One region of the Siminovitchia sp. FSL H7-0308 genome, then DNA from elsewhere that is predicted to be linked to it. Evidence: riboswitches for the same ligand, from Rfam matches in the RefSeq annotation. Region 1 holds a riboswitch; the other holds the start of a gene.
The links. Region 1 has a riboswitch for S-adenosylmethionine ahead of MHB50_RS02370 (O-acetylhomoserine aminocarboxypropyltransferase/cysteine synthase family protein). Riboswitches for the same ligand answer to the same signal wherever they lie in the genome.
Positions count from the first base shown of each region.

Region 1 (5,078 bases):
TGAATTATCGTAATCATAGGAAGTTGGCAATCATTGATGGAAAGGTTGGCTATATAGGCGGCTTTAACATCGGAGATGAATATTTGGGGTTAAATCAAAAGTTTGGCTACTGGCGGGACACTCATTTGCGGATTTTTGGGAAGGCTGTGTTTGCCATGCAAACACGTTTTATTCTGGATTGGAACCAAGCGTCTTCCAGTAAAATCAGTTATGAAGACAGACTGTTCCCCGAGATAAATTCTATTGGGGATACGGATGTCCAAATTGTTTCAAGCGGTCCGGATTCCGAATGGGAGCAGATTAAGTATGGATATATCAAAATGATCAACTCTGCCAAAGATTATATTTATATACAAACTCCCTATTTTATCCCGGATGCGAGTGTATTGGACGCATTAAAAATTGCTGTATTGTCTGGTGTAGATGTAAGATTGATGATTCCGAATAAGCCTGACCATCCATTTGTGTACTGGGCGACGTATTCCAATGTTGGAGAAATGTTAAAAACGGGCGCAAAAGTATATATTTATGAAAATGGCTTTATTCATGCAAAAACATTAATCGCGGATGGTAAAATTGCCACAGTGGGAACGGCCAATATCGATGTACGCAGTTTTCGTCTCAATTTTGAAGTGAACGCTTTTTTATATGATGACGCAGTTGTTGAAAAACTCGTTGATATTTTTAAAAAGGATGTCGAACTGTCACGGGAGCTCACCTACAAAGAATATTTAGAAAGGCCGCTTTTTATACGATTCAAAGAGTCGATTTCCCGTTTATTGTCACCAGTTCTTTAATATTTCTGAAAGAAAAATGGGGTAATTGTTTTGAAGTGGTATACGATCGGCCCTCTCTCTTTTCCTGCATCTTGGGCAGCCATTGGCGCAGCGTTTTTGCTTACATCTCTTTACTTTGTCATTCAAAGAAAAAAAGTAGTGGCAGATGATATGGGCAATGCATTTTTTATATTTTTTCTTATATGGAAGCTAAGCGTCATCCTTTTTCAATTTTCAACTGTGATCAAGAATCCGCTGATGATCCTATATTTTAATGGTGGCTGGAAAGGCTATGCATTAGGCATGGCCGGGGCATTTATTTATCTGTGTGTAAAAGTGCTGCGAAACAGGCTAAACAGTAGCCTGCTCGTGGAGGCATGGTTGTTTTCGGCCCTTGTGTATGAACTTGCGTTCTATCTGTTGAATGCGCGGCATATACTAATGGGGTCTATCCATATATTGGGAGCGATCCTGTTTTTCTTATGGACAAGGAAAAAAGCGGGACAAACCATTTGGCAGTTGCAACTCCTCATCTTATTTACATGTTTCCAAGCCTTCATCTATTCTTTTAAGGGAGACATGCTATCTGCTCCGATGGCAACGTACGTGGCGGTTTGTGGCGCTTTAGCCGCAACCATACTTACAGAAAGGAAGAGAGCCGATGAGTAAGAGAATATTTGGACTGGCACTGATTGGCTTATTGCTGGGGATTGTGGTTGTGAATATCATCAAGGATATACGTGAGAACAACGAAATCAAGTCGGCTCAAGAGCAATTCAACTCTCAAGCAGCAGAAAAGACTTTTGCGAAAGAAGGTTTAAAAGAAGGGGAAGTACCTCCAAATTTTGAGCTGTCGTCATTGAATGGGGAAAAAAAGAGACTTTCAGATTACAAGGGAAAGAAAGTCATTTTAAATTTTTGGGCTACTTGGTGTCCCCCTTGCAAAGCTGAAATGCCTCACATGCAACAATATTATGAAACGAAGGCGAACAGCCAAAACGTGGAAATTATCGCGGTCAACTTGACATATGCTGAGCGAGTATCCAATAAACGTTCAAAAGTGGAAGAATTCAAAAGCGAATACAAACTAACATTTCCGATCCTTTTGGATGAAGAGGGAGATGTCGGGAACACATATCAGACGATCACCATTCCAACGACCTATATGATTGATACAAATGGGATTATCCGCAAAAAAATCATTGGCCCAATGGATCAAGAAATGATGGAACGACTTGTTTCAGAAATGAATTAATGTTTTATTTTTGAAAAATGTTTGACAGGCGATAGAGCGGTAGTATATACTTACATGCAAGAGTTAAAACAACCACATAAAAACTAAATGATATCAGCATTACTCTTATCAAGAGCGGCGGAGGGAATAGGCCCTGCGATGCCCGGCAACCTTCAGTTTTTTCTGAAAAGGTGCTAATTCCTACAGGTCATGACTATGGCTTGGAAGATAAGGGGAGGAAAAGATAAATCAGCCCTCTTCTTATTCGGAAGGGGGCTTTTTGATTTACGAAATCTCCCCCTTTTCTCAAGATTGAGACGTTTAATCGCCATAAATCTTATTATTCCGATGGCTTTAAAATCATTTTAAGGAGGGTGTCAAAAAATGACACAAGGAAAAAATTATCAGCCGGAAACAGTATTGCTTCATGGGGGACAGGAGCCAGATGAAACAGGATCTCGTGCAGTTCCCGTGTACAGAACAACTGCTTATGTTTTTAAAAACACGGAACATGCCCAAAAATTGTTTGCTTTGGAAGAGCCGGGCAACATTTATACAAGAATCATGAACCCGACCGTGGATGTATTTGAAAAAAGAGTAGCGGAATTAGAGGGAGGCACAGCTGCTGTTGCTCTTTCTTCTGGAGCGGCGGCTATCGCGTTTTCCATCTTGAATATTGCCGGAGCCGGAGATGAAATAGTAGCGGCGACCGATCTATATGGCGGAACATATAACCTGTTTTCAACCACTCTTCCGAAATATGGCATCCATGTAAAATTTGTCGATCCAAAAGATCCAGAAAACTTCCGTAAAGCGCTCACGCCAAAAACGAAAGCAATTTTTGCGGAGGTAATCGGAAATCCGAGCCTTCACGTACTTGATATAGAAGCAGTTGCCAAAGTGGCCCATAACCATCGAATTCCATTGATCGTGGACAGCACGTTTGCCACACCATACTTACTAAGGCCGATCGAGTGGGGAGCGGATATCGTTGTTCATTCAGCCACAAAATGGATCGGTGGACACGGAACAGCGATCGGAGGAGTTGTCGTCGATGCCGGCAAGTTCGATTGGAATAACGAAAAATTCCCGGATTTTATCAAGCCGGACAGAAGTTATCACGGCATCCGCTACGGAATTGATTTGCCGGAAGCCGCATTTGCCGTTAAACTTCGCGTGCAATTGCTTCGTGACTTTGGACCTTGCCTAAGCCCGGACAATGCCTTTATTTTCCTGCAAGGACTTGAAACATTGCACGTTCGTGTTCAAAGACATGTTGAAAATGCCAAAGCAGTCGCTGAATTTTTACAAAACCATGATGCAGTTGAATGGGTTTCCTATCCGGGTCTTGAAAGCCATCCATCTTACGAACTCGCTCAAAAATACTTGCCAAAAGGCCCTGGCGCCGTCGTCAATTTTGGCATTAAAGGCGGAAGGGAAGCAGGGAGAAATGCGATTGATAATGTTAAGCTTTGGTCTCATGTGGCAAATGTCGGAGATGCAAAATCACTGATCATTCATCCCGCGTCAACCACTCACCAGCAGTTAAGCGCCGAAGAATTGAAAGATACAGGCGTAACGGAAGAATTAATCCGCCTTGCCATTGGATTGGAAGCTGTAGAAGACATTACAGCCGACTTGGGGCAAGCGATTGAAAAAGCAGTTGAAGCTGTAAAGCAATCCAATTAAAATGCTGCATAAGGCTGTGAACGTCACGAGCGTTTACAGCCTTATTTTTCTGTAGGCACTAGCCGAATACCAACCGTTTCATATGGAGTAGCCAAATAGCTTTCGATGAGTCCTTGCTTGGAAATCTTTTCTTTGGAAACTGTTTTTTGTTTCAAGCTGACGGTAATCGGCTGTTTCAAAGGGAATTCATCCAAGCCGATTGTATGGCTATCCAGCCAGCGTGCATGCAGTACTCCCTTAGAAAAAACATTAAGTGTATGCGGCAGGGGAATGCCTTTGCGGAAAAATGGAAATTCTTTTTCTTTGTTTACACCGGGTTCATTGAGACAAATATACAAAGATAAATTGTCACAAAGCTGGAGAAGTCCATAGTGGAAATCGAACAAAGACCGCTTAAAGTCGGTAATGGATGTCATCAGCCTATGCTGCCTGGCCTTTTCGGATGTAACAAATTGTTTCGCTTCGGGGGTTTCATCATGCTGTTGAAAACGCACATAATGTTCACTGCATAAGAGTGCTGCGTATGGATCGCGGCTTTCTACTTCATTTATCCCGCTGCTATATATAAGTGTTTTGGCAGGTGGGGGAAAATCCATAAACGTGTACGGAGCCCGTTTTTTGTCGTTCCAAAAAGGCTGCTGGTCAATCATTTTCCAACCGCAATCATGATTGGCGACAGCGTGCAGAACCGACTTTTTCCATTTCACACCTCTGTAGTATTCTGGCTGCCAATAGGAAAAAATTTCACCTGATATGCGGGCATGATGGTCTTGTTCGATCATGACAAATTCACCCAAACGGTCCCTGACGATCATGAGGCGCCTCCTTCATATGATCATTCTTTATATGGTAACATTTTTTCGCCCCGTAAACAGGTATGTCGTAAACGGCATGAAGGATGCATGGATATTACCCCACTGTGAGAAGAAGCGGCTGTTTCTATAATACGTTCGCCAAGTTTGAACTTTCCTATTACTGCCACTGGTAAAAAACGAGTCTGGTACACAACAAAATCAGCTGATGAAAAAACGAACAATACAGTGAAACTTCATTTAGTAGGAGTTTTCTTCCATCTCCTACTGAATGTTAGTTGAACCAATCGGGCATTTAGGTGCCGTTATCTCCCAGTTAGACCTTTTATATTAACTCAGGTCTTGAAGTGGGAGTCTTACGGCACCTTACATGCGGGATAAATTGTCCTAGTGTATCATACGCAACTTTTAGCGTAGTCAACATAGGTAGACTCCTGCGGGAATAGCTCAAGCTGAAGATCCCGCAGGAAAGCGATCTTTGCTTTCCGAGGAAGCTGAAGAGACCTGCGGAAAGCGAAATATGTTGACGCAGCGATGATAGGAGTTTTTTTACACAAATAAACCGAA
Region 1 covers NZ_CP150282.1:499,718-504,795, forward strand. The annotation lists gene cls (cardiolipin synthase) at 1-797, shown strand, start outside; gene MHB50_RS02360 (hypothetical protein) at 828-1,445, shown strand; gene MHB50_RS02365 (redoxin domain-containing protein) at 1,438-2,031, shown strand; SAM riboswitch class I at 2,134-2,245, shown strand; gene MHB50_RS02370 (O-acetylhomoserine aminocarboxypropyltransferase/cysteine synthase family protein) at 2,395-3,699, shown strand; gene MHB50_RS02375 (DUF3891 family protein) at 3,741-4,514, opposite strand.

Region 2 (5,078 bases), 300 kb from region 1:
TATATTAACATTATTTCCTCCTCATTTGCAGATATAAACGAATCAAAATTATATTGCCTGGCAAAAAAGAGAGAGACAATATGTGAACGGCCCTCTCGTATGATCCGTTGTTTCAGCAATTAGTCTATTTTTACTCTAAATTCGTTTTGTAATAAGTCCGCTTTTCCTTCCTCATATTCTTTTAACAGTATTTCCACAATTTCCCTCGTTGTTTCCTTTTTCTTGACAGTGGTGATTCCCTGGCCCGCAGACCAAATATCGCGCCATGCTTTCACGTTAACCAAATGCGATAAATCCACCTTTTCGTTCGGCTTTAATGTCTCTGGATCAATCCCTTCCTTGATCAGGCTGGGAATCAGAATATTCGCGTGGACTCCGCTCAAAGCATCTGTATAAAGAATGTCTTCAATGGTGGACTGAAGCACCATGTTTTTATATTCATCATCCGCATTGCTTTCATGCGCAGCCAAAAAACGAGTGCCCATATAGGCAAAATCAGCTCCCATTACTCGCGCGGCCAAAACATCCTTCCCCGTAGAAATCGCCCCCGACAAAATAATTGTTCCATCATAAAATTCTTTTACCGCCGCGATAAAAGCAAACGGATTCAGCGTACCACCGTGCCCTCCGGCGCCAGCACATACTAAAATCAATCCATCTACTCCTATATGTGCCGCTTTTTTCGCATGGCTGATATGAGCAACATCCGAATAAACAAGTCCGCCATATCCATGTACAATGTCCAGCACTTCACCGGGATTTCCCAGAGATGTAATCACAATCGGCGGTTGATATGTCCGGATTAACTCAATATCTTCATCATATCGTTTATTTGCTTTTCTGTGACAAATCAAATTTACAGCCCAAGCCTTTCCCGCCAAGCCTTTATTCACTTCTTCAAGCCACTGCGCGCATACTTCAGCAGGACGAGCATTTAAAAGCGGGAAGGAACCGATGACGCCCGACTTCCCCGCTTCAATAACCATTTTGGGCGTTGATACTAAAAACATCGGCGCTACGATGACAGGAAGTTTAAGCATTTTTTATCACCTTCTTACTTCTTTTTCGCTCTTTCGTTCCCAAATTCGGATACTCACAAGCACATGTTCCATCGGCGAAAAATTCCCTCAATTCAACAAAGGTATGTCTTTTTTTCATCATCATTCCCCCAATGCCAAATATTTCTTACTTAATTAACTATTCTCCCACATCAATAACTGATGTCAATGACACAATTTTTTGGCTCTTTCAGGTAAAAAAATGCGAAGCCGCACTTATGCGGCTCCGCTGCATCAAATTACACAGAAGTTAAGCTGACAAGGGCATCAGCCTTATCGGTCCTCTCCCAAGGCAAGTCGATATCCGTCCGGCCAAAATGGCCGTAAGCAGCCGTTTGCTTGTAAATAGGACGTCGCAAGTCGAGCATTTTAATAATCCCTGCCGGGCGAAGGTCAAAGGTTTTCCGAATCGCTTTTACAAGTGTTTCTTCATCCACTTTTCCGGTGCCAAACGTGTCTACTGAAATGGAAACAGGCTGGGCGACACCAATCGCATACGCGAGCTGTACTTCACATTTATCCGCAACACCCGCTGCCACGATATTTTTCGCCACATATCTTGCGGCATAGGCCGCAGAGCGGTCTACCTTCGTTGGGTCCTTTCCGGAAAAGGCGCCGCCTCCATGGCGGGCATAGCCTCCATACGTATCGACGATGATCTTTCTTCCTGTTAACCCCGCATCTCCCTGAGGTCCCCCAATAACAAAGCGTCCCGTCGGATTGATAAAATATTTGGTTTTATCATCCATTAATTCGGGAGGCACGACTGGCTTAATGACATGTTCTATTATATCCTGTTGAATTTGTTCCAAGGTAATTTCTGGATGGTGCTGGGCCGAAATGACAATCGTGTCCACACGAACAGGCTTTCCGTCTTCGTTATATTCAATCGTTACTTGCGTTTTTCCGTCGGGACGCAAGTACGGTACCACTTCGTTCTTGCGGATTTCAGCCAGCCGCCTTGAAAGCTTGTGAGCCAGCGATATGGGAAGCGGCATCAGCTCTTTCGTCTCATTGCATGCATAGCCGAACATAAGCCCTTGGTCTCCTGCTCCGATCGCTTCGATTTCTTCATCGCTCATTTCTCCTTCTCTTGCTTCAAGGGCGACATCTACCCCCGCAGCAATATCAGGCGATTGCTCATCAATCGAAGTAATGACCGCACATGTCTCGGCATCAAAGCCGTATTTTGCACGTGTATACCCAATGCCTTTCAAAGTGTCGCGAACGATCTTTGGAATATCAACATAAGTAGATGTTGTAATTTCCCCGGCAACTAAAACAAGCCCGGTCGTAACGGATGTTTCACAAGCCACACGGGCATTTGCATCCTCGGCAAGGATGGCATCCAATATGGCATCAGATATTTGATCACAAATTTTATCCGGATGTCCCTCAGTAACGGACTCAGATGTAAATAACCGCCGATTTTTGGACATCAAAGCTCCTCCTTTTAACAATAAAAATAATGGATCCAATAGAAAATGCTTCATATGAAGCATTTTCATGCGAACTTGCCAAATAAAGCAAAAAAACCTTTCCCCACAGTAAATCATTGAGGAAAGGTTTTGTCATCGTGTTCGAGCCTTTCACTCTTATCGTCCAAGGCTTTCGACCTTGCTACAGGTAAGCACCTTTCTATTCGTCAAGCATACTCGCTTGCTCATAGCAGGTTGCCGGGCTTCAAAGGACCTGTTTCCTCCACCATCTCAGGATAAGAGTATCCATTCATTATAAAATCATAACCTAAATGATAAAACGATGTCAACAGGGAACCCTTAATTATATAAAGATCTTGGAAAATCGGGCGATATTTTCATGAAAAAGAGTCTTTTCTGGCTTTTTTTAAAGAAATAGGGTATATAATGAAATGCCAGCCCATGTTCATGAAATCTTCAAAAATAGTATAGACTATTCATTTAAATGTGTTATACTAATTCTCAAGTACCTAAAACTTAAAAATCAAAACAAAGGAAGGGTAAGGAATGAGTTCAATAGGCATCAAAAGCGAATTAACTCAATTAATAAATGGGCAAAACGTTCATTTACAATTATCAGTTCCTCGGCTGGTCGAAAAAGTATTAAACCGCAATGAAGGAATTCTTACTGCATCAGGTGCTGTGCGCGCCGAAACAGGAAAATATACAGGCCGTTCCCCTAAGGATAAGTTTATTGTAGAGGAACCATCTGTAAAAGACAAAATTGAATGGGGTTCCGTTAACCAGCCCATTTCTTCAGATGTATTTGAAAAGCTCTACACGAAGGTGATCAAATATTTACAATCAAGAGATGAAATTTTTGTTTTTAAAGGATTTGCCGGAGCTGATGAAAAGTACCGTTTACCGATCCAAGTCGTGAATGAATATGCCTGGCATAATCTTTTTGCCCATCAGCTGTTTATACGCCCTTCCGCGGAAGAACTTGCAAAACATCAAACTGAATTTACTGTTGTTTCAGCTCCAGGCTTCAAAGCGAACCCTGAAGTTGACGGCACAAAATCAGAAACGTTTATTATCGTGTCATTCGAACGAAAAATTGTTTTAATCGGTGGAACAGAGTATGCGGGAGAGATGAAGAAATCCATCTTCTCTGTCATGAACTATGTTCTCCCGGAAGCGGACATCTTATCGATGCATTGCTCGGCCAACGTTGGAATTGAGGGCGATGTAGCATTATTCTTCGGATTGTCCGGAACAGGCAAAACGACATTGTCTGCCGATCCAAACCGCCGGTTAATCGGTGATGACGAGCACGGCTGGTCTCCAAACGGAGTCTTTAACGTTGAAGGCGGCTGTTATGCAAAAACGGCAGGCTTATCAGTAGAAAAAGAGCCGCAAATTTATAATGCCATTACATTTGGTTCTGTTTTAGAGAATGTCATTGTTGATCCGGATTCACGCGAACCGCTGTATGATGACACAACGCTGACGGAAAACACAAGAGCGGCCTATCCAATCCAGGCAATCGACAACATCGTTGAACCAAGCATCGCCGGCCATCCTTCTGTTATCGTATTTTTAACTGCCGATGCTTTTGGCGTACTGCCTCCAATCAGCAAGTTAACAAAGGAGCAGGCCATGTACCATTTCTTGAGCGGGTACACGTCCAAGCTCGCTGGAACAGAAAGAGGCGTTACATCACCTGAAGCGACATTCTCGACATGCTTCGGAGCGCCATTCCTACCGCTCCCGGCTGCACGATATGCTGAAATGCTCGGAAAGAAAATTGATGAGCACGGAGTCCAGGTTTTCCTCGTTAATACAGGCTGGACCGGCGGAGAATATGGAGTCGGCAGCAGAATGAATTTAAGCTACACACGCGCCATGGTTCAAGCAGCGCTAAATGGAGAATTAGAAAACGTTGAAACCGTTCAAGATAAAGTATTTGGTCTCTCTATTCCACTCCACGTTCCTGGAGTGCCTGATGAAGTACTTCAACCAAACAAAACCTGGTCTGATGAAAAAGCCTACTATGCGAAAGCCAAAGAATTGGCTGGCAAGTTCGATCAAAACTTCTCCAAGTTTTCACATGTTGATAAACTCATCAAACAACTGGGTGGACCAATAGCTAAATAATGATTGAAAAGTTTGCGGAGGAAAATATGCCTCTGCAAACTTTTTTGCTTTTAAAATGGCGCTTCCCGTTGTCTCACAGTTGACGTTAACTCGCAGAAGTAGTTTATGTGAATAAAGCTGTTTTGGGGAGCTCCGTCAGGGCCCAATGATGCATAATGTGGAGACCAGCCCATCCTTTCATTGCATCCGGATTTGAAAAAACGCCTCAATAGCCATAAAAAAGAGAGAAAGGAGCTGGATACTGTTCCCTTCTCTCATTTTTGAACCTATACGATTTCGATCATACAATCACTGGCAACAAAGCTCTCGTTGATAAAAAAGCCAAGTTCTTCAGTGAAATCAATATTTGTTTCTTCCTGTAAAATCCGTTTTGTAAACCGGTCCAGCCGAATCTGAATATGTTCATACTCTACAATTGAATCATTTCGACGCGGTTCATCAAAAA
Region 2 covers NZ_CP150282.1:802,565-807,642, reverse strand. The annotation lists gene MHB50_RS03860 (nitronate monooxygenase) at 120-1,040, opposite strand; gene metK (methionine adenosyltransferase) at 1,298-2,497, opposite strand; SAM riboswitch class I at 2,651-2,779, opposite strand; gene pckA (phosphoenolpyruvate carboxykinase (ATP)) at 3,044-4,633, shown strand; gene MHB50_RS03845 (iron-sulfur cluster biosynthesis family protein) at 4,900-5,078, opposite strand, start outside.
Region 2: it holds a riboswitch for S-adenosylmethionine, as region 1 does, so the genes downstream of both, metK (methionine adenosyltransferase) here and MHB50_RS02370 (O-acetylhomoserine aminocarboxypropyltransferase/cysteine synthase family protein) in region 1, are expected to answer to the same signal.